Regions from separate parts of the Blastococcus sp. SYSU DS0616 genome, predicted to be linked through region 3. Evidence: riboswitches for the same ligand, from Rfam matches in the RefSeq annotation. Region 3 holds a riboswitch; each other region holds the start of a gene.

Region 1 (6,889 bases), on a different contig from region 3:
GGCCCGCGGCGCCGACGTCGCCGTGGTCGAGGGCGTCATGGGGCTGTTCGACGGCGCCACCCACCCGAGCGTCGAGCCCGGGTTCGCCTCCACCGCGCACGTGGCCGGGCTGCTGCGCGCGCCGGTGGTCCTCGTGGTCGACGCCTCCTCGCAGGCCCGCAGCGTCGCCGCCCTCGTGCACGGGTTCGCCACGTTCGACCCGTCGGTGCGGCTCGGCGGCGTCGTGCTCAACCGGGTCGGCAGCGACCGGCACGAGGCGATCCTGCGCGAGGCGCTCGGCGCCGCCGGCGTTCCGGTCCTCGGGGCGATCCGGCGGCTGGAGACCCTGCACACGCCCTCCCGCCACCTGGGCCTGGTGCCGGCCGCGGAGCGCTCGGCCGAGGCGGTGGCCACGGTGCGCCGGCTCGGGGAGGTCGTCGCCGCCGGGGTCGACCTGGACGCCGTGCTGCGGCTGGCCCGCTCGGCGCCCGACCTCGCCGAGCAGCCCTGGGACCCGGCCGCGGAGGTGGCGCCCACCGGCAGCCGGCCGCGCATCGCGGTCGCCGGCGGCCCGGCTTTCACCTTCGGCTACGCGGAGAACGCCGAGCTGCTCGCGGCCGCCGGTGCCGAGGTGGTGACCGTCGACCCGCTGCGCGACGAGGCACTGCCCGCCGGCACCGCGGGGCTGGTCGTCGGCGGTGGCTTCCCCGAGGTCTACGCCGCCGAGTTGTCGGCCAACGAGTCCCTGCGCGCCGACGTCGCCGCGCTCGCCGCCCGCGGGGCACCGATCGCCGCCGAGTGCGCCGGCCTGCTGTACCTGGCCCGCGAGCTGGACGGCGTCCCCATGTGCGGGGTCCTGGACGTCGGGACGGCGATGGCCCCCCGGCTCACCCTCGGCTACCGCGCCGCGGTGGCGACCACCGACTCCGTGCTCGCCGCGGCCGGCACCCGGGTGCGCGGCCACGAGTTCCACCGCACCCACGCCGATCCCCCGGCCGGCCCCACCCCCGCCTGGCAGTGGGCCGCCACCGGTCCCGAGGGGTTCGTCTCCGGCGGGGTCCACGCCTCCTACCTCCACCTCAACTGGGCCGGCAGCCCCGAGCTGGCCCAGCGCTTCGTCACCGCCTGCGCCCCCGCCGTCCGAACGGAGCACGCCCGTGCACATCGCTGAAGGCTTCCTGCCCGCCGGCCACGCGATCGGCTGGACGATCGCCGCCGCGCCCTTCGTCGTGCACGGCGCCCGGGCCGTGGTCAAGGAGGTGCGGGAGAACCCGGAGTCGACGCTGCTCCTGGGCGCGGCCGGGGCGTTCACCTTCGTGCTGAGCGCGATCAAGCTGCCGAGCGTCACCGGCAGCTCGAGCCACCCGACCGGCACGGGGCCGGGCGCGATCCTCTTCCGGCCCCCGGTGATGGCGCTGCTCGGCACGGTCGTGCTGCTGTTCCAGGCGCTGCTGCTGGCGCACGGCGGGCTGACCACGCTCGGGGCCAACGCCTTCGCCTTCGCCGTCGTCGGGCCGTGGGCCGGGTACGCCGTCTACCGGCTGACCCGCGCCGCGGGGGCCGGGCTGCTACCCGCCGTCTTCGCCGGGGTCGCGGTGGCCGACCTGGCCACCTACGTCACCACGTCGGTCCAGCTCGCGCTGGCCTTCCCCGACCCGGCCAGCGGCCTCGCCGGGGCGCTGGCCAAGTTCCTCGGCGTCTTCGCCGTCACCCAGATCCCGCTGGCCATCGGCGAGGGCCTGCTCGGCGTGCTGCTCTTCCGGGTGCTCACGGTCAACGCCCGCCCCGAGCTCGAGCGGCTCGGCATCCTGAAGCCCGCCCCCGTTCCCGCGGCCGTGCCCGCCGGAGGTGCCGCGTGAACCGCCGCGCGCTCGTCAACGCCCTCCTCGTCGTGGCGGTGGTCGCGCTGTTCGCCGTTCCGCTGCTCCTCGACGGGGGCAGGTCGGAGTTCGGCGGCACCGACGCCGCGGTGACCGAGGAGCTCGAGGCCGACGGCTACACCCCGTGGTTCGACTCGCTGTTCAGCCCGTCCGGTGAGGTGGAGTCCGGCCTGTTCGCCCTGCAGGCGGCCCTCGGCGGTGGCGTGCTCGGCTACGTGCTGGGCCGGCTGCGCGGCCGGCGGACGGCAGCTCCCGCGCCCGCCACGAGCACGCCGGCGGAGACCGACCCGCGGTGAGCGGCCTCGCGGTCGACGACGCGGCGTGGCGCAGCGCATGGCGCGGGCGTTCGCCCGGGGACAAGCTGCTGCTCTGCGCCGGCCTCGTCGGCTGCGCGCTGGTGCTGCCCGCCTGGCCGGGCAGCGTGCTCGTCGGGCTCACCGCCGTCGGGCTGGCCCTCGGCCCGGCCCGGGTGCCCGCCCGCACCTTCGGCCGGGCGATCCGCTGGCCGCTGGCGTTCATCGCGATCGGTGCGCTCACCGCGGTGGTGTCCGTCGGCGACGGCGGCATCGGCTGGGCCCCGGACGCCGCCGCGCAGGCCGGCTCGCTGGTCGGGCACGCGGTCGCCGGCAGCGCCGCGGTCCTCCTGCTGGCCACCACCACGCCGATGTCGGACCTGCTGCCCGCGCTGCGCCGGCTCCGGGTACCGGCCGCGGTCGTCGAGGTGGCGGGCGTGATGTACCGGCTGCTGTTCGTGCTGCTCGACAGCCTGCACACGATCCGCGAGGCGCAGACGGCGCGGATGGGCTGGTCCTCACCGCGCCGCTCCTACCGCTCCGCCGGGCTGCTCGCGGCCGGGGTGCTCACCCGCTCCTGGGACCGCGCCCGCCGGCTGCAGGAGGGCCTGGCCGGCCGGGGCATGGAGACCGACCTGCGCGTGCTGCCCGAGGTGCTGCCGTCGTCCCGGCTCTTCCTGGCCACCGCGCTCACCGGCCTGGCGGGGATCGTCGCGATCAGCGTGGTGGTGGCATGAGCCACCGGACCCTCGGCGCCACCGGGCTGGTCGTCGGTTACGAGCGCGGCCGCCCGGTCCTCGACGGCGCCGACCTCACCGTCCCCGCCGGCCGGCGGCTGGCCGTGCTCGGGGCCAACGGCTCGGGCAAGACCACGCTGCTGCGCTGCCTGTCCGGCGCGCTGGCGCCCGTCTCCGGCGCGGTGACCGTGGACGGGGTGCCGCTGGAGCACACCCGCCGCGGCCTGCGGCAGCACCGGCAGACCGTCCAGCTGGTGCTGCAGGACCCCGACGACCAGCTGTTCTCCGCTTCCGTGGCGCAGGACGTCTCGTTCGGCCCGCTCAACCTGGGGCTGGACGAGGACGCGGTGCGCGCGCGGGTGGCCGAGGCCCTGGACCTGCTCGCCGTCGACCACCTCGCCGCCCGGCCCACCCACCAGCTCTCCTACGGAGAGCGGAAGCGGGTGGCGATCGCCGGTGCGGTGGCGATGCGGCCGTGCGTGCTGCTGCTCGACGAACCCACCGCCGGGCTCGACCCCTCTGCGGTCACCGAGGCGCTGGCCGCGCTGTCCCGGTTGCAGGAGCACGACTCCACCGTGGTGATGAGCACCCACGACGTCGACCTGGCGCTGCGCTGGGCCGACGAGGTGGCCGTCGTCGTCGACCGCGCGGTGGTGCAGGGCGCCCCTGACGACGTCCTCGGCGACGGCGAGCTGCTGGCCCGCGCGCGGCTGTCCCGCCCCTGGGCGCTGGAGGTGGGTGCCCGGCTGCGCGAGCTCGGTCTGCTCCCCGAGGGCCCCCTCCCCCGGGACGCCGCCGGGCTGCTCGGCGCCCTGCCCGACCGTCCCGGCGTGCCCACGTGAGGACCGTCGGCATCGGGCTGTCCTCCGGGGTGAGCGCCGCCGAGGTGCTCGCCGCCGTCGACGCCGTCCTCCCCCGGCCGTGCGGGCCGGTCCGGCTGGCCACTCTGGACACGCGCGTGCGCGAGCCGGGGCTGGTGGACGCCGCCGCCCGGCGCGGCTGGCCGCTCGCCGGTCACCCGGCCGAGGCGCTGGCCGGGGTGCGCGTGCCCGCACCGTCCGGCGCGGTCGCCGACCGGGTGGGCACCCCGTCGGTCGCCGAGGCGGCGGCGCTCCTCGGGGGCGGGGTGCTCGAGGTCGGGAAGACGGTGCGCGGCCGGGTGACCGTCGCCGTCGCGCGGCCGCCGGACCCGACCGCCGACCCGCACCGGACCACCCCCACCGATGCAGCAGGAGGACCCGTGACCACCCAGCCCACCGGCGACGGCGTGCACCCGGTCGGGCTGCGGCTGGCCGGCCGGCGCGTGGTCGTCGTGGGCGGGGGTACGGCCGCGCACCGCGGGGTGACCGGCCTGCTCGCCGCCGGCGCGGAGGTGACGGTGGTCAGCCCGGGCCTGACGCCGGCGCTGGAGTCGGCCGCCACCGCCGGGCACCTGGAGTGGTGGCCGCGGCGCTACGCCGCCGGGGATCTCGCCGGGGCGTGGTTCGCGCTGGCCGCGACCGGCGATCCCGACGTCGACGCCGCGGTGGCCGGGGACGCCGACCGGCACCGGATCTTCTGCGCCCGCACCGACGGTGCGCGGGCCGGCGCCGAGCTGCCCGTCACCGGCCGCGCCGGCGACCTCGTGCTGGCGGTCCACGACGCGGCCGACCCCCGGGCGGCGGCCGGGCTCCGCGACGCGGTCCTCGCCGGGGTCGCCGACGGCACCCTGCCGGTCCGCCGTTCCGACACCGGGCCGGGGCGGGTCGTCCTCGTCGGTGGCGGCCCGGGTGATCCGGGGCTGATCACCGTGCGCGGCCGGCAGGCGCTGGCCACCGCCGACGTCGTCGTCGCCGACCACCTCGGCCCCCAGCCACTGCTCGCCTCGCTCCCCCCCGAGGTCGAGGTCGTCGACGCCTCCAAACTGCCGCGCGGCCGCTCGATGGCCCAGGAGACCATCAACGACCTGCTGATCACCCACGCCCGCGCCGGCCGCCGCGTCGTCCGTCTCAAGGGCGGCGACCCCTTCGTCTTCGGCCGCGGCTTCGAAGAGGTCCAGGCCTGCACCGACGCCGGCATCCCCGTCGAGGTCGTGCCCGGCATCACCAGCGCCGTCGCCGTCCCCGCCCTCGCCGGCATCCCGGTCACCCACCGCGGCCTCACCCACGAATTCGTCGTCGTCTCCGGCCACCTGCCCCCCGGCCACCCCCAGTCACTGGTCGACTGGGCCGCCCTCGGCGCACTGCGCGGCACCCTCGTCGTCCTCATGGGCGTCGACACCGCCCCCGCCATCGCCGCCGCCCTCGTCGAGCACGGCCGCGCACCCGACACCCCCGTCGCGGTCGTCACCGACGGCTCCACCCCCACCCAGCGGTCGCTGCGCACCACCCTGGCCGACCTCCCGGCCACCCTCACCGAGCACGCAGTCCGCCCCCCGGCGGTCTGGGTCGTCGGTGAGGTGGTCCACCTCACGTCAGCCGACCGCGGGCGTGTCACGGCGCGTCGGTGACTGGGCGTGAACGCCCGCCGGACTGTCGGCCACGGTGCTGGACGAAGTCGTCCCCAGGCATGGTGATCGGCCGGATCGGCACCTAGCGTGGGCCCGTCCGGACGGACCCTCTCGTCACTCGACCCGTGACAGCCGCCCGGACGCCGCCGAACCACCCGCCGGATCCGTCCGGCACCCGGACCGGGGACCCAACGCACCACCTGGGGTGAAGCGACGAGCGGCCCGCACGGGCCGTCCGCCGCCGGGCGACTTCCCGCCCGAACCCGTCAGCTAACCCGGTAGGCGGCCGTGGAAGAAAGGAAGACCCGCCGAACATGGCGAGTTCGCTCAGCCCTGCCCACCGCCGCATCACCGGACGGCGGGCCCTGCTGGCCCTCGTGGCCGCCGGCGGCGTCGTCCTGGCGCCGCTCCCCGCCGTCGCCGACCCCGAGCCGGCCACCTCCCAGGAGGCGGCGGACCTCGTCGCCGCCCGCGCGCACGACCTGGAGGTGCTCACCGAGCGCTTCAACGAGACCCGCGAGCACCTCAAGGCGGCGCAGGCGTCCGCCGACGCGGCCGCCGAGGAGCTCACCGCCGCGCAGGCCGCCTTGGCCCAGGCGCAGGACCGCGTCCGCACGGTGGCCCGCAGCGCGTACACCGGTGACCGGCTGGACACCGTGACGGCGATGCTGACCAGCGGCTCGCCCACGGAGCTGATCGACCGGGTCGGCCTGCTCGACACGATCGCCGCCCACAACAACGGCGTGCTCGGGGAGGCCCGGACCGCCGGCGAGGACGCCGAGCGCGCCCGTGCGGACGCCGAGCGGGCCGCGGCGGACGCCCAGGCGCAGGTCGACCGCGTGAACGCCGAGCGGGCGCGCCTCGACGAGGAGATCGCCGTCTACCAGGCGCACTTCGACCGGCTGAGCGCCGAGGAACAGCGCGCCTCCCGCGCCGCCGCCGAGCGGCACGCCGCCGAGGAGGCCGCCGCGGCCCAGGCAGCCCAGGCCGCCGAGGAGGCGCCGGCCGCCGCCCCGGCTCCCGCCGCCCCGGCTCCCGCAGCCGCGGCTCCCGCCCCGGCCCCCGCGGCTCCCGCCCCGGCCCCCGCCCCCGCGCCGCCCGCGCCGGTGTCCGGCGGCAGCGGCGCGGCGCAGACCGCGGTGAACACCGCCATGGCCCAGATCGGCGACCCCTACGTGTGGGCGGCCGCCGGCCCGAACGCCTTCGACTGCTCGGGCCTGGTGCAGTACGCCTACGCGGCCGCGGGCATCAGCCTGCCGCACTCCAGCCGCATGCAGTCGACCATGGGGACGCCGGTCTCCCGGTCCGCCCTGCAGCCGGGTGACCTGGTGTTCTTCTACAGCCCGGTCAGCCACGTCGGCATCTACATCGGCAACGGCCAGATGGTGCACGCCGCCACGTCCGGTGTCCCGGTGAAGGTCGCGTCGATCGACTCGATGGGCGGCTACAACAGCGCCCGGCGGATCGCCGGCTGACGACCGCCGGCTGAGACACCCGGGGGGGGGGGGGGGG
Region 2 (6,889 bases), on a different contig from region 3:
GCGCGCACACGGTGAACATCTCCACGATGGCCGCGGTCGTGACGGCCGCCGCCGGCGCGCCGGTGGCCAAGCACGGCAACCGGGCGGCGTCGTCCTCCTCGGGCGCCGCCGACGTGCTGGAGGCGCTCGGGGTGGTCATCGATCTGCCCGCCGACGCCGTGGCCACGTGCGTGCGGGAGGCCGGCATCGGGTTCTTCTTCGCACCGGTCTTCCACCCCGGCATGCGGCACGCCGCCGCCCCGAGGCGGGAGATGGGCATCGGCACCGTCTTCAACTTCCTCGGGCCGCTGACCAACCCGGCGCGCCCGGTGGCGGCTGCGATCGGTTGCGCCAACGCGCGCATGGCCCCCGTCCTCGCCGAGGTGCTCGCCGCCCGGGGGACGCGGGCGCTGGTGTTCCGGGGCGACGACGGACTCGACGAGCTGACCACCGCGGCGACGTCGGCGGTGTGGACGGTCCGGGACGGCGCCGTGTCGGCCGAGCGGGTGGACCCGGCTGCGCTGGGCATCGAGGCGCCCGCCCCGGACGCGCTGCGCGGCGGGGATGCCCGGGACAACGCCGAGGTGTTCCGGCGGCTCGTGGACGGCGACCGCGGAGCGGTGCGCGACGCCGTGCTGCTCAATGCCGCCGCGGCGCTGGTGGCGTTCGACGAACGGCCCGCGCGTTTGCACGACGCCCTGGCCGCGGGGATGGAGCGGGCCGCCGCAGCGATCGACGACGGTCGGGCGGCGGCGCTGCTGGACCGCTGGATCGCCGTCAGCCGGGAGGTCGCCCCGCCCGGCCGCTGAGCGCCGGCCGCTCAGGCTTCGGTGTCGAAGCCGATGGAGAAGGCTGCCTCGAGGTCGTGGCGCGAGTAGGCGCGGAAGGCGATGTGGGTGTCGGTGTCGAGGACTCCCGCGACCTTGTTGATCCGGCCGGCGATGACCTCCGCGACCTGCTCGAACTCGCGGACGCGGACGATGGCGATCAGATCGGCATCGCCGGCGACGGAGTAGACCTCGCTGACCCCGTCGAGCTCGGCGACGGCCTGGGCGACCTCGGCGATCGAGTCGGTGGCGGCGTCGATCATCACGATGGCGGTGATCACGCGGGGGATGTTATCCGCTCCGGCCGGGCGCGGGTTCCCAGCGACCGCCCGTCGGCGAAGGGGTCCTGCGCGTCACGCCCGGACTCCACCCGCGCCAGGAACCCGCTGTAGGCGCCGGTGCCGGGTGCGGGGGAGGCGAGGGTGCCGGTCAGTTGCACCAACCGGGTGCCGGGCTTCTCCAGCCAGCGGAGGACGAGCTCGGTCTCGTCGACCGACGTCGGGTCGTCCGCACCGGGAACGGTCTCCGCGGTCGCGAGCAGGCCCGGCAGCACGCTCCGCACGGTGGTGCCACGCGGCGCGTTCCCGGCCGCGGCGAGGCGCCCCAGCCGGACGACGGACAGCTCCCACCCGCCCTGGCCGTCGGGACGGGCCAGCACGAGCTCGGGCACGGCAGCCAGCGACTCGAGCCGTTGCCGACGGCGGAGGGCCCGGACCAGCACGGCGACCCGGTCGCGCAGCACGGCGGCGTCCTCGTAGCGCTCCTCGGCGGCGAGCCGCTCCACCCGGTCCAGCAGCGGGGCGAGCAGGGGACGGGGGTCGTGGCCCACCGCGGCGGCGAAGACCGCCGCCACGCCGGCGTACTCGGGAACCGACTGGGCGCCGGTGCAGGGGGCGCCGCAACGCCCCATGTCGGCCAGCGCGCAGGCGTTGACCGGCGTGCGGGGGGAGAGGCGGGCGGTGCACTGCCGCAACGGCAGCACCTCGTGGACGGCAGCCACGGCGGCGTCCGCGGCGCGGCGGTCGGGGAACGGCCCGAGGAACACGCCGGCGTCGGGGCGGACCCGGCGGACCACCGACAGCCGCGGGAAGGGCTCGTCGGTGAGCCGGACCCACAGCGCGCGCTCGGGGAAGCGGGACCGCCTGTTGTACCGCGGCTTGTGGCGGGCGATGAGCCGCAGTTCGCGGACCGCGGCCTCGAGCGCGTGCGCGCACGGGATCGGCTCCACCCGCTGGGCGAGGCCGACCATCTCGGTGATGCGGCTGCGCTGCTCGCCCGAGGTGAAGTAGCTGCGGACCCGGCTGCGGAGGTCGCTGGAGGTGCCCACGTAGAGCGGCTCGTCCCCGGGGCCGCGGAACAGGTAGACGCCGGGGCCGCTGGGGACGGCGTCGGCCAGGTGCCGCTTCCGCCGACGCTCCGGATCGACCTGCCGGGTCAGCCCGGTCAGCTCCTCGAGGGTGGTGACGCCCAGGGGGCCGAGCCGCTCGAAGAGGCCGTGCAGCACGTCCACCGTGGCCCGCGCGTCGTCCAGGGCCCGGTGCGTGGGCGAGGTGGTGGCGGAGAAGTACGGGGCCAGGGTGGCCAGCTTGCAGTTGGGCACCTCGTCCCGGCTGAGCAGCCGCCGGGCGAGGACGGCGGTGTCGACGGACGCCGCCGTGGGCCACACCAGGCCGTTCTCGGCGCACGCCGCCTTGAGGAACCCGAGGTCGAACGGGGCGTTGTGGGCGACCAGGACGGCGCCGCGGGCGAACTCGAGGAAGGTGGGGAGCACGGCGCCGATCCGCGGGGCCGTGGCGACCATCGTCGAGGTGATCCCGGTCAGCACGCTGATGTAGGGCGGGATCTCGTGGCCTGGGTCGACGAGGGTCTGGAACTCGCCGAGTACCTGCCCGCCGCGGACGCGCACGGCCCCGATCTCGGTGATGGCGCTGTCCTTCGGGGACCCGCCGGTGGTCTCCAGGTCCACGACGACGAACGTGACCTGCGCCAGCGGTGTCCCGACCTCCTCGATGGAGACCTGCTGGTAGCGCAGCGGTGCGGGGGAGGGTGCCACGGGGCGGACGCTAGGTCGGGGGGCTGACACTCCGGGGGACGCGCGCCGGGGCCGGCCGCGCACCGGCCCCCTGACCGGGGGGTCCGGGGCTGCCCGCATCGAGTGGGACCTGGTGTTCCGGCCCCGATCGGGACACCATGCCTGCCAGTGGCCGTCGCGTCCGGTGCGACCGGCCCGCAGGCAGAGGTGGTCGGTGATGCCCGCGCGCTCCAGGTGGCGCCCGCCCGCCCGGGCCCGGCGGTGCGTGGTGGCCGCGGTGCTGGTGGCGGGCGCGGCCGTGCTGCTGCCCGCCGGGCCGGTGGCCGCCGCGCCCAGCGACCAGCCGGGTGGCACCTCCGGCGTGCTGGACAGCCGCGACCTGGACCAGCTGCAACGGCGGGCCGCCGAGGTCCAGGAGGACCTCCGCGCGCGCCAGGGGCAGGTCGTCGCCGCACGCGAGGCGCTGGCCGAGGCGCAGCGGTCGGTGGACGAGGCGAGGGCGGTGCTCGAGGACGCCCGGGGCGTGCTGGCCGGGCACCAGCGCGAGGTCGCCGGGTACGCCGTCGCCGTCTACCGGGACGGTGGCGCCCTCACCCCCCTCACGCTCCTGCTCGCCGGTGGGGATCCGGGGGAGGTCCTCGCCGGCATGGGCTTCCTCGACGCCGTCGACGCGCACCTCGCCCACCTCATCGGCATCGCGGAGAGCCACCGGCGCGCCGCCCTGGACCAGCAGCAGCGCGCCCAGGCCGCGCTCGACGCAGCCCAGGGGCGGGCGGACGAGGTGGCCGCGCGGGTGGCCGCGCTGGAGGCGGCCGCCGACGCGGTCACCACGGAGCTGCACGACACGCTCGCCGTCGTCGACCGGCAGCTGGCGGCGCTCCAGGGGGAGCAGGCGTCGGTGAACGAGCAGACGGCGGCCAGCTGGCGGGCCTACGTCGACCAGCTCCGGACCGCCGGCATCGCGGACGTGCCCGCCGCTGCGCTGCGGGAACCCGGGCGCAGCCTCCCCGACCGCCTGGCTCCGGTGGGCGCCGCCGGGGGCGGCGCGCAGCGCGGGGTGGCCCAGCTGCCCGGGCGGCCGAGTTCGCTCCTGGTGCTGCCCGCCGAGACCCTCGCCGCCGTCAGCGGCGCGATGGAGGCCCTGGGGCAGCCGTACGCGCCGGGGACGGCGGGGCCGGAGTCCTGGGACTGCGGCGCACTGGTCCGGGTGGCCTACGGCCGGGCCGGTGTCCAGCTGCCCGCGACGCAGGAGGAGCTGTTCGCGAGCGCCGTGCCGGTGGACCGCGCCGACGTCCTCCCCGGCGACCTGGTCTTCCTGGGCTCCCCGGAGGCGGGGCTCGGGCACGTGGGCATCGCCCTGGACCCGCGGACCATGCTGACCGCTGACGCGCGGGCCGGCGCGGTCGTGGTGCGCACGCTGCCGGGCGACCAGGTGCTGGCGATCGGCCGCCCGGTCCTCGGCCAGCGGCCCCCCGTCGCCGTCCCGGGGCCGGCCGCGGGGGCGCTGCGGACCGAGTGCGGCAACACCGTCTACCCGCCCAGCTACGACGGAGCCCGCGCATGGGGCGGCTACCCGAACGGCCTCATCCCGCCCAGCGCCATGTGCCCGCTGGGCGTCGGCGGGCACGCGCTGCGCTGCGACGCGGCCGCCGCCTACCGCGCGATGTCGGCGGCCTACGCGACCGCCTTCGGCAGCCCGTTGTGCATCACCGACTCCTACCGGACCTACGCAAGCCAGGTGCGGCTGTACGGGGAGAAGCCGGCCCTGGCCGCGGTGCCCGGCACCAGCAACCACGGCTGGGGTCTGGCGGTGGACCTGTGCGGTGGCGTCGGGACGTTCGGCACCCCGCAGTACGCCTGGATGGCCGCCAACGCCGGCCGGTTCGGCTTCCTGCACCCCACGTGGGCCGATCCGGGCAACGGGCGCGAGGAGCCGTGGCACTGGGAGTTCGCGGGCAGCTGATCCGGCGCGGGCCGTCGGTGGCGCGGCGGAAATGTCGGTGGCCCTTCCTACCGTGCGCAGCAACTCACGGAGGAGAAGAAGCGATGCTCATCGATTGCGACACCTGCACCGCCCGCGGGACCGGCTGCGCCGACTGCGTCGTGACCGTGCTGCTGGGAGCCCCGCCCGGGTGGCAGGGGGGCGACCCGGTCGTCGTGCCGATGACCGGGCGGCCGCGTGGCGGGCCGGCCGCGGCCGCCGAGGACGTCGTCGTGCCACCGCCGGGCGTGGTGGTGGAGTTCGACGAGGTGGAACGCCGCGCCGTGCGCGCGCTGGCCGAGGGGGGCCTGGTTCCCCCGCTGCGGCATCCCGACGGGCACGGCGGGGAGCGGTCCGGACGGCGCACCGGCTGATCGCCGCCGCACCCCGCGGCGAGGGCCGGGTGACCACCCGATCGGGTGAATGCCCAGGTGGGCGGCCAGGCGCCCGTCGCACACGTCTCAGCTGTCCCCGTTTGTCACAGGCGCATCACGGTCGTAGGGTTCCCTCCGTTCGGCCGGGTGGTCGTCATCCATCGATGGATGGCCTCGACCGGACACCGCCTAATCACCGCGTGGCGCGCACCACTGCGCCCGAGGTGTACCGGGGACCCACCGCACTCTGGGGTGAGTTCTCCCGCCGCCGGCTCGCCGGTGGGTGGGGGATAGGGCCAGTCTTCCCAGCCCGAACCCGTCAGCTAACTCGGTCGGCGGTCGAAGTGGAAGAAACGGAGAGCCGCCGCACGTGGCGACCCCTCACGCACTACTGACGCACGCCCCCGAACAACTCCACACCGCCGGCCGGCGCAGCTCCGCCAGCGCCCGCCGCTTCGGACCGCTCCGTTCGGGGCTCCTGGTCAGCGCCGTCGCAGCCCTGACCGTCACCGTCCTCCCGGGTACCGCGTCGGCGGTCCCCGGCACCGCCGACGAGATCGCCGCCCAGGTGGCCGAGGCCAGCCACGAGCTGGAGGTCGTCTCCGAGCAGCTGAACGAGGCGCGCGTCGTCCTCGAGGGCCACCAGCGCGACGCGCAGGCCGCGAGCGAGGCGGTCGCGGAGGCGGAGGGCCGGCTCGGCTCCCTCGACGGCCACATGCGCCGGCTGGCCCGCAGCGTCTACACCGGCAGCGGCATGTCGCCGCTCGACGTCCTGCTGACCAGCACCTCGGCCGACCAGCTGGTCGACCAGCTGGGCACCCTCGACGCCATCGCCGGGCACACCAGCGAGGTGCTCACCGAGGTGTCGCGCGCGGCCGAGGACGCGGAGCAGGCCCGCGACGCCGCCGAGGAGGCCGCGGCGGACGCCCGGCGGACGGTGGAGCAGATCGCCGCCCAGCAGGAGGAGCTCGAGGCGAAGATCGCCGACTACCAGCGCCGGTACGAGGCGCTCACCGCGCCGCAGCAGGAGCAGGTGGCGCAGGCCCACGGTGGCACCGGCCTCCCGGCGCCCACCGGCGCCGTCATCGCGCCGAGCTCGGCCGCCCAGGTGGCGGTGAACACCGCGCTCGCCCAGATCGGCGACCCGTACGTGTGGGGTGCCGGCGGGCCGAACGCCTTCGACTGCTCGGGGCTGACGTCGTACGCCTACGCCGCGGCGGGTGTGATGCTGCCGCACTCCAGCCGGTCGCAGAGCCAGATGGGCAGGCCCGTCTCGCGCGGCGAGCTGCAACCTGGCGACCTGCTGTTCTTCTACAGCCCGGTGAGCCACGTGGGCATGTACATCGGCAACGGCCAGATGGTGCACGCCTCCACCTCCGGCCAGCCGGTGAAGGTGGCGAGCGTGGACTCGATGGGGAACTACAACAGCGCCCGTCGCATCGCCGGCTGACGGCTCCGGGAGCATCGCAGCGAGGAACGAGGGCCGGTGATCCCGACAGGGGTCGCCGGCCCTCGCCGTCGCTGGCCGGTCAGGTGACCGAGGGCCCGATCCCGAGGACCTCGGGCAGGCCCGCAGGACGGGAACACGGTGAGGGCGGGCCTCGCGACCGGGTCGAGCAGGATGCAGGCCGCCCAGCACGTCCCCGAACCGGGACGGGCCGCTGCGGTTGGCCCGCCTAGGATCGGCCGGGTGAGC
Region 3 (6,889 bases):
CCGCGCTGCTGCCGGTGGTGTGGCGCGAACGGTCCGCATTGGAGCTCGACAACCTCCGCGGTGCGATGCTCGCCTCGGCCCCCGGCGTTGTCGCTGGCCTGGGGCTGGTGCAGGTCATCGACGGCCGGTTGTTGGGGATAACGGTTGCTGTCGTCGTGCTGCTCGCCTGTGGCGCGTCGCTCGCCGGGGTGCGGTTGCCGGGCGGGCGGCGCGCGCTCACCGTCGCCGGCTTCGCCTCCGGGACGCTCTCGACTGTCGCGGCGACGCCCGGACCGCCCCTGGTGGTCACCTACCGCGCGCCCACCCCGGCCGCCCAGCGGGCGAACCTGTCGGTGTTCTTCGTCGGGACGACGCTGCTGTCCCTCGGCGTGCTGGTCGCCGGCGGCGAGCTCGACGGGGGCGGGCTGCTCACCGGTGCGGGGCTGGTGCCGTTCGTGCTGACCGGCTTCCTCCTCGCCGGACCCCTGCGCCGGCGGCTGGCCCTGCCGGCCATGCGCCGCGCCGCCCTGGTGCTGTGCCTGCTCTCCGGCGCGGTGCTGCTCGTCAGGTCGCTGGCGGGCTGACCGTCACTGCTCGACGGGCGGCTCCCGGCGCACGATGTCGCCGACGGCCTCCTCCAGCCGCGCCCAGGTCGTGCTCCACTCGACCAGGGGGTCGAGGATCCGCTCGAAGACGGCGAGCTGCTGGTCGAACGCGTCGAGCTGAGCGCGCATGGCGGCGATCGAGGTGCGCTGCGCGGTCACCATCTCCTTGACGGCGCGCAGCTGGGCCGCCGACATCGCCCCGGGCGGGCTGGGCAGGGCCGGCAGCGGGAGGCGGGACGTCGCATTCCCGGCGAGGTTGCGGGCGCGGTCGGAGAAGAACCGCAGCTGGTTCACGAACTCGTCGATCGACCGCCCGACGATCCCGCTCTGCGGGGTGGTCCGGTCGGCGTCGTCGGCCTCGGTCATCGCTCCCCCTCCGTGCACGCTGCACCGACCTTAGGCCTGGAGCCGAGGCTCGGCTGCGCTGAGCCGACCCCGGGCATTGGAAGCTTTACCTGCGTCCTCGGGGCCGACGACGCAGGTAAAGCCTCCAATGCCTCAGCGGGGACGCCCCCGTCCGAAGACCACCCCGAGCGTGGTGACGTGCTGGAACGGCCTCGCCGCAGGGTCCCGCCCCGCGCGGGCGAGGGGCGGGGGCAGAGGCCCGCTCAGTACCAGCCGGTGGCCTGGGAGTGCGACCACGCGCCGCACGGGGAGCCGTAGCGGTTGTTGATGTAGATCAGGCCGGCGTCGATCTGCCGGTAGCCGTCGGAGGTCTTGGCGATGCCGGTCCCGGCCCAGGTGGAGTCGAGGAACTGCGCGATGCCGTAGGCGGTGCTCCGCGGGTTCTGGGCGTTCGGGTTCCACCCGCTCTCCTTGCCCCACAGGCTCTCCAGGCAGCTGAACTCGCTGCCCGAGCCGCCGAGCTTGCCCATCGCGTACTCCTGGAAGGAGCCGGCCGGGGCCGCGGCGGCCGGCGCGGGAGCGCTCCGGGCAGGAGCCGGAGCCGGGGCCGGGGCCGGGGCTGGTGCGGCCGGCGCCGGGGTGCGGGCGGCCTGCTCCCGGGCCGCCTGCACGCGGGCGGCCTCCTCGGCAGCGGCCTTGCGGGCGGCCTCCTCGGCAGCGGCCTTGCGCGCGGCCTCCTCCTCGGCGGCGCGGCGGGCGGCCTCCTCGGCGGCACGGCGGTCCAGCTCGGCCTGCTCGGCCGCGGCCCGCGCCTCCGCTGCGGCGGCCTGCTCGGCCGCGCGCTCGCTGCGGCTCGCGGCCAGCTGGCCGAGGGTGTCGGCCGCGGCCACCGTCACGTCGGGCGCGGGGGTCTCGTCGGTGATGCCGAGCTGCTCGGCGACGCTGACGGAGGCCAGCTCCGGCTCGGCCTGGGCGACCGGCTCGTCGGCGACGACGCCGTTGGCCAGCAGGCCGCCTGCCGCGGCGACCGCCAGGAGCAGCAGCGCGGAACGGCGGACCGTCTTCGTCGAACGGCGCCCGGTCGTGGGGCGGAGAGCACGGGTGATCGAGGTGGCGCGAAGGTTCATGGGGAGGAACTGCTCCAGGGGCAGGGGGCGGCAGGGCCGGCGACGGCGGCGGGAACTGCTGCGGGGATGGTCGAGGGGCAGCGGTGTCGGGCGTACGCCCGGGCGCTCAGCGCGGGGAAGGCGCGCGCGAGGCTCCGTACCGGCTGCGGTTCCGTGCAAGGTGGGCCCGCAGGCTCGCCATGCGGCGGCTCTCCGTTTCTTCCGTCGTGCCGCCTACCGGGTTAGCTGACGGATTCGGGCGGGAAGCGGCCCTACCCGCGCCAGGACGTGCCCCGGCGCGCGATTCACCCCAGTACTTCGGTGGGTCCCCGGCTCGCCCTCGGCGGGCGACTCGGCGGCGCCCGGCGGACCTCCCCCGGATGGGGAGAGAACGACCGGCCGGGCGGGACCCACGGTAACCAGCGTTATCCGTTCGTGACAATCCCCTGGCGGGAAAAGGAACGGGAGGTGACCGTCAGGGGAGCCGCCAGACCGTGGTCCGGCGCACCGGCACCGGCCCGGTGGGCGACGGCTCGGTGTCGGGCACGTCGTAGACCGCCAGCGCTTCCAGCCGGTCCTCGGGGAGGTACACCCGCCCGGGATCACCGATCAGCACCTCGGCACCGCCGGCCCGGGCCGCCTCGAGGAAGGGCAGCACCCGGTCGGTCATCTCCCGGTCGTAGCAGACGTCGCCGGCGAGGACGACCGCGACGTCGGGCGGCTCGCCCCCGAGCACGTCGCCGGCGGGCGTGATGCCCGGGGTGCCGTTCCGCTCGGCGTTGACGGCGATCGCGGTCAGCGCGAACGGGTCGACGTCGCTGGCGAGCACCGCGGTCGCGCCGGCCAGGACCGCCGCGACCGCGACCAGGCCGCTGCCCGCCCCCAGGTCCAGCACGGTGCGCCCGGCCACCAGGCCGGGGTGGTCGAGCACGTGGCGGGCCAGCGCCTGGCCGCCCGGCCAGGCCGCGGCCCAGAACGGCGGGTCCGTGGAGGTGCGCCCGTGCTCGGCCTCCATCGCCTCCCACAGGGCGACGACGTCGGCGGCGACCAGCAGCTCCACCTCGGGCACCAGGTCCGGCCGGACCGGCCGGGTGTGGGCGCGGACGAACTCCGCAGGGATGGAACGATCCACCCCGGCAGTCAACCGCACGCGGCCGGCGGCGGTGGGACCGCCCGGCTCAGAGGCGGGTCGACCAGGACGACAGCGCGCCGGCGGGGCGGAAACCCAGCGCCTCGTTGACCGCGACCATGGGCGTGTTGCCCTCGGAGTTGTAGGTGCTGACCCGCCGGACGCCGGGGAACCCCGCTGCCAGCTCCCGCAGCACGGCCACCTTCATCCGGGCGCCGAGCCGGTGCCCCCGGTGCTCACGGAGCACCAGCGTGCCGCCCTGGTGGGCGAGCGCCGGCTGGGCGAGCGGGATCTGCAGGTCGGTGAAGCCGACCAGCCGGCCGCCGATCACCGCGCCCGCGCTGAGCACCGTCCGGCCCCGGGCGACGTGGGTCCGCTCGTACTCGCGGATCCGGTCCCCGTCCCACTCCTCCTCCCCCACCGGCAGATCGCCGTGGGGTGCGTCGGTGGTCATGCGCCGCTCCAGCAGCGCCCGGTCGGCCAGCAGCGCGTCCGGGGTGCGGTCCCGCCAGGTGACGATCTCGTACCCGGCGCCGGCCGCGGCCTCGAGCGCCCCCAGCCGGTCCTCGTCGACCGGCAGCACCAGTTCCCGGCGGGTCTCCACCAGGTCGCAGGACCAGCCGTGCCGCTCGGCGAAGGCGCGGCCCGGCGCCCCGGGGCCGGGCTCGTCCACCTCGCTCACCAGCGAGTTGCGGCCGTGCGCGGCGGCGAGTACCCGGGCCTCGGCCAGCAGCGCTCTCCCGAGGCCACGGCGCCGGGAGGCCGGGTGCACCGCGAGGTCCACCACCGCCAGCGTCGGGTTGTCCTTGCGCGGGAGGATCAGCCGGAGCGCGCCGGCGACCGCGCCGTCCACCAGGGCGGCCCGGTGGGTGCCGTCCCGGGAGCCACCGGGCGCGACGAGCTCCCGCCCCAGCGCGACGTCCTCCTGCGCCGGCCGGGGCGGGTCCTGCGGCCGGGCGGCCCGGCCGGAGGCGGCCCACACCTCGCACCAGGAGGGGAAGAGGTCGTCGTCGGGGCCGAGCTCGACGATCCGGCAGGAGGGGTCGGTCACGTCCCCGTTCTACTGGCACCGGCAATACCTTTTCCGGCGCTCAGCCCCTCGGCCGCGCCGCGGTCGCCCGGCGAGCGATCAGCCGCCAGTAGGTGCCGGGCAGCAGGCGGACCAGCACGTCGGGCACCGTGGCGCTCCAGCCGATCAGCAGCCGGGGGCGGCGGCGCTCGACGGCCGCCACGATGCGGGCGGCGGCGTCCTCCGGCGGCATCCGCAGCAGCTTGGTGAACTGCGCCCGCCCCTTCTCGTACTCCTCCACCGAGACGCCCGCGCCGGTGCGGGCGCTCTCGGCGATCCGCGTCCGGATCCCACCCGGGTGGACGACCGTGACGCCGATGCCGTCGTCGGCGAGCTCGTGGCGGAGCGCCTCGCTGAACCCGCGGACGGCGAACTTGCTCGTCGCGTACGCGACCTGCCCGGCCGGGGCGAAGATGCCGAAGACGCTGGAGACGTTGACGACGTGGGCGCCGGGGTGGGTCTTCAGCACGGGCAGCAGCATGTGGGTGAGGCGGACGACGGCGCGCAGGTTCACCGCCAGGACCCACTCGAAGTCCGCCAGCCCGATCTGGTCGAAGCGACCGCCCAGGGCGACCCCCGCGTTGTTGACCAGCAGCGTGGTCTCGGGGTGCTCGGCCACCAGCGTCCGGGCCACCCGCGCGGTCGCCTCGTCGTCGGCCAGGTCGACCACGTGCGTCGCCACGCGCAGGGCCGGGTGGTCGGCGGCGATCCGCCCGGCCACCGCCGCCAGCCGGTCGGCGTCGCGGTCCAGCAGCACCAGGTGGCTGCCCCGGTCGGCCAGCTGCGCGGCCAGCGCCTCGCCGATCCCGCTGGCGGCGCCCGTGACGACCGCCGTCCCGCCCGCGAAGGCGTAGGGCCCCATCAGGCCACGACCCGATCCGCGTGGGCGGCTGCGGGCACGCGCGGCTGGAAGGTCATGCCCTCGTCCTCGAGCGAGCCCCGGCGCATCATGGCGACGTCCCGCAGGTAGTTCTGGTGCAGCCGCCAGGGTGTGCGGCGCCCCTGCTGCGGCAGGCCGGCGAGGCTGCGCTGGACGTAGCCCGCCGCGAGGTCGAGGAAGGGCGCTCCCCCGCCCTCCGGCGGGGCGACCGGCGTGGCCGACGCGTAGCCGTGCTCGTCGAGGTGGTCCAGCAGGCGGCAGACGTAGCGGTTGACCAGGTCGGCCTTGAGGGTCCACGAGGCGTTCGTGTACCCGATGACCATGGCGAAGTTGGGCACGCCGGAGAGCATCATGCCCTTGTAGGACACCCGCTCGGGCAGCTCGACCGGCTCCCCGTCGACCACGATCCGCATCCCGCCGACCGGCAGCAGGTTCAGGCCGGTCGCGGTGACGACGACGTCGGCCGCCAGGTGCTCGCCCGACGTCAGCTCGATCCCCTCCTCGGTGAAGGTCGCGATCCGGTCGGTGACGATGGACGCCGCGCCCCGGCGGAGGGCTCGGAACAGGTCTCCGTCGGGCACCAGGCACAGCCGCTGGTCCCAGGGGTCGTAGGGCGGGTTGAAGTGCGTGTCGACGTCGACCCCCGGCAGCTGCTTCTGCGTCATGCGACGGATCAGCGAGCGGACCAGGGCCGGCCGGCGCCGGCTGAGCTGGTAGAGCGCGGTGCTGGTGAGCACGTTCTTCCACCGCACGACCGAGTAGACCACCCGCTCCGGCAGCCGCGCCCGCAGCTTCTGCGCGATCGGGTCACGGCCGGGCAGCGACATGACGTAGCTGGGCGTGCGCTGCAGCATGGTCACGTGCTCGGCCTGCTCCGCCAGGTTGGGCACCAGCGTGACCGCGGTGGCGCCGCTACCGACGACGACGACCCGCTTGCCGGTCAGGTCGATGCCCTCGGGCCAGTGCTGCGGGTGGAGAAGCTGCCCCCGGAAGCGCTGCTCGCCCGGGAACTCCGGCCGGAACCCCTGGTCGTAGCGGTAGTAGCCGGAGCAGACCGACAGCCACGTGCACGTGAGGGTGACCGTCTCGCCGGTGTCGGCGCGCTCGGCGGTGACCGCCCAGCGGGCCTCGGCGCTCGACCACTCCGCCGACACGACGCGATGGTGGTAGCGGATCCTCTCCGTGACGCCGTACTCGCGGGCGGTCTCCTCGATGTACCGGCGGATGGTCGGCCCGTCGGCGATCGACTCGGGCTCCCGCCACGGGCGGAAGGAGTAGCCCAGGGTGAACATGTCCGAGTCCGACCGGATGCCCGGGTAGCGGAACAGGTCCCAGGTCCCGCCCAGCGCCGCCCGCGACTCCAGGACCGCGTAGCTGGTCCCCGGCCGCTCCCGTTCCAGGTGGCAGGCGGCCCCGACACCGGAGAGCCCGGCGCCGACGATCAGGACGTCCACGTGCTCGGTGGTCATGCAGCACTCTCCGGTTCGCTCCGCCGGGCCGTTCGGCCGCACCCCGTGCCGCGGGTGGCCCGCCGACGCTATCGACGCAGTGTCGAGGGAGTCAACGGGGTGTCGAGCCGGGGCCGCGTGCGGCTATCCTCCGCTCCGTGCCGGCTGCCGCGAGTCATGTGCCCGCCGCTGGGCGGGGACGGCGTCCAGTCCGGCCCTCCGGCGACGACCGGGAGCTCGCGATCCTCGCCACCGCCGAGCGCCTCCTCGCCGAACGGCCGTTGGCGGCCATCTCGGTCGACGACCTCGCGCGCGGCGCCGGCATCTC

Evidence for each region. A riboswitch is a leader RNA that binds a small molecule or an ion and turns the genes downstream of it on or off. The one in region 3 is predicted to bind cyclic di-AMP.
Region 1: linked by a shared signal. The riboswitch ahead of ACI79K_RS18175 (C40 family peptidase) and the one ahead of ACI79K_RS17500 (aggregation-promoting factor C-terminal-like domain-containing protein) in region 3 are both predicted to bind cyclic di-AMP.
Region 2: linked by a shared signal. The riboswitch ahead of ACI79K_RS11530 (NlpC/P60 family protein) and the one ahead of ACI79K_RS17500 (aggregation-promoting factor C-terminal-like domain-containing protein) in region 3 are both predicted to bind cyclic di-AMP.

What each region holds. Positions count from the first base shown of each region.
Region 1 is NZ_JBJHAJ010000030.1:44,099-50,987, forward strand. It holds gene ACI79K_RS18145 (cobyrinate a,c-diamide synthase) at 1-1,150, shown strand, start outside; gene ACI79K_RS18150 (energy-coupling factor ABC transporter permease) at 1,137-1,838, shown strand; gene ACI79K_RS18155 (energy-coupling factor ABC transporter substrate-binding protein) at 1,835-2,155, shown strand; gene cbiQ (cobalt ECF transporter T component CbiQ) at 2,152-2,889, shown strand; gene ACI79K_RS18165 (energy-coupling factor ABC transporter ATP-binding protein) at 2,886-3,731, shown strand; gene cobA (uroporphyrinogen-III C-methyltransferase) at 3,728-5,377, shown strand; cyclic di-AMP (ydaO/yuaA leader) riboswitch at 5,524-5,677, shown strand; gene ACI79K_RS18175 (C40 family peptidase) at 5,692-6,852, shown strand.
Region 2 is NZ_JBJHAJ010000013.1:18,294-25,182, forward strand. It holds gene trpD (anthranilate phosphoribosyltransferase) at 1-788, shown strand, start outside; gene ACI79K_RS11510 (Lrp/AsnC family transcriptional regulator) at 800-1,087, opposite strand; gene ACI79K_RS11515 (DEDD exonuclease domain-containing protein) at 1,084-2,859, opposite strand; gene ACI79K_RS11520 (D-alanyl-D-alanine carboxypeptidase family protein) at 3,056-4,801, shown strand; gene ACI79K_RS11525 (hypothetical protein) at 4,885-5,193, shown strand; cyclic di-AMP (ydaO/yuaA leader) riboswitch at 5,370-5,546, shown strand; gene ACI79K_RS11530 (NlpC/P60 family protein) at 5,564-6,643, shown strand; gene ACI79K_RS11535 (M48 family metallopeptidase) at 6,884-6,889, shown strand, end outside.
Region 3 is NZ_JBJHAJ010000028.1:23,240-30,128, forward strand. It holds gene ACI79K_RS17490 (sulfite exporter TauE/SafE family protein) at 1-563, shown strand, start outside; gene ACI79K_RS17495 (hypothetical protein) at 567-950, opposite strand; gene ACI79K_RS17500 (aggregation-promoting factor C-terminal-like domain-containing protein) at 1,193-2,056, opposite strand; cyclic di-AMP (ydaO/yuaA leader) riboswitch at 2,267-2,393, opposite strand; gene ACI79K_RS17505 (class I SAM-dependent methyltransferase) at 2,511-3,167, opposite strand; gene ACI79K_RS17510 (GNAT family N-acetyltransferase) at 3,214-4,215, opposite strand; gene ACI79K_RS17515 (SDR family NAD(P)-dependent oxidoreductase) at 4,256-5,095, opposite strand; gene ACI79K_RS17520 (flavin-containing monooxygenase) at 5,095-6,582, opposite strand; gene ACI79K_RS17525 (TetR/AcrR family transcriptional regulator) at 6,720-6,889, shown strand, end outside.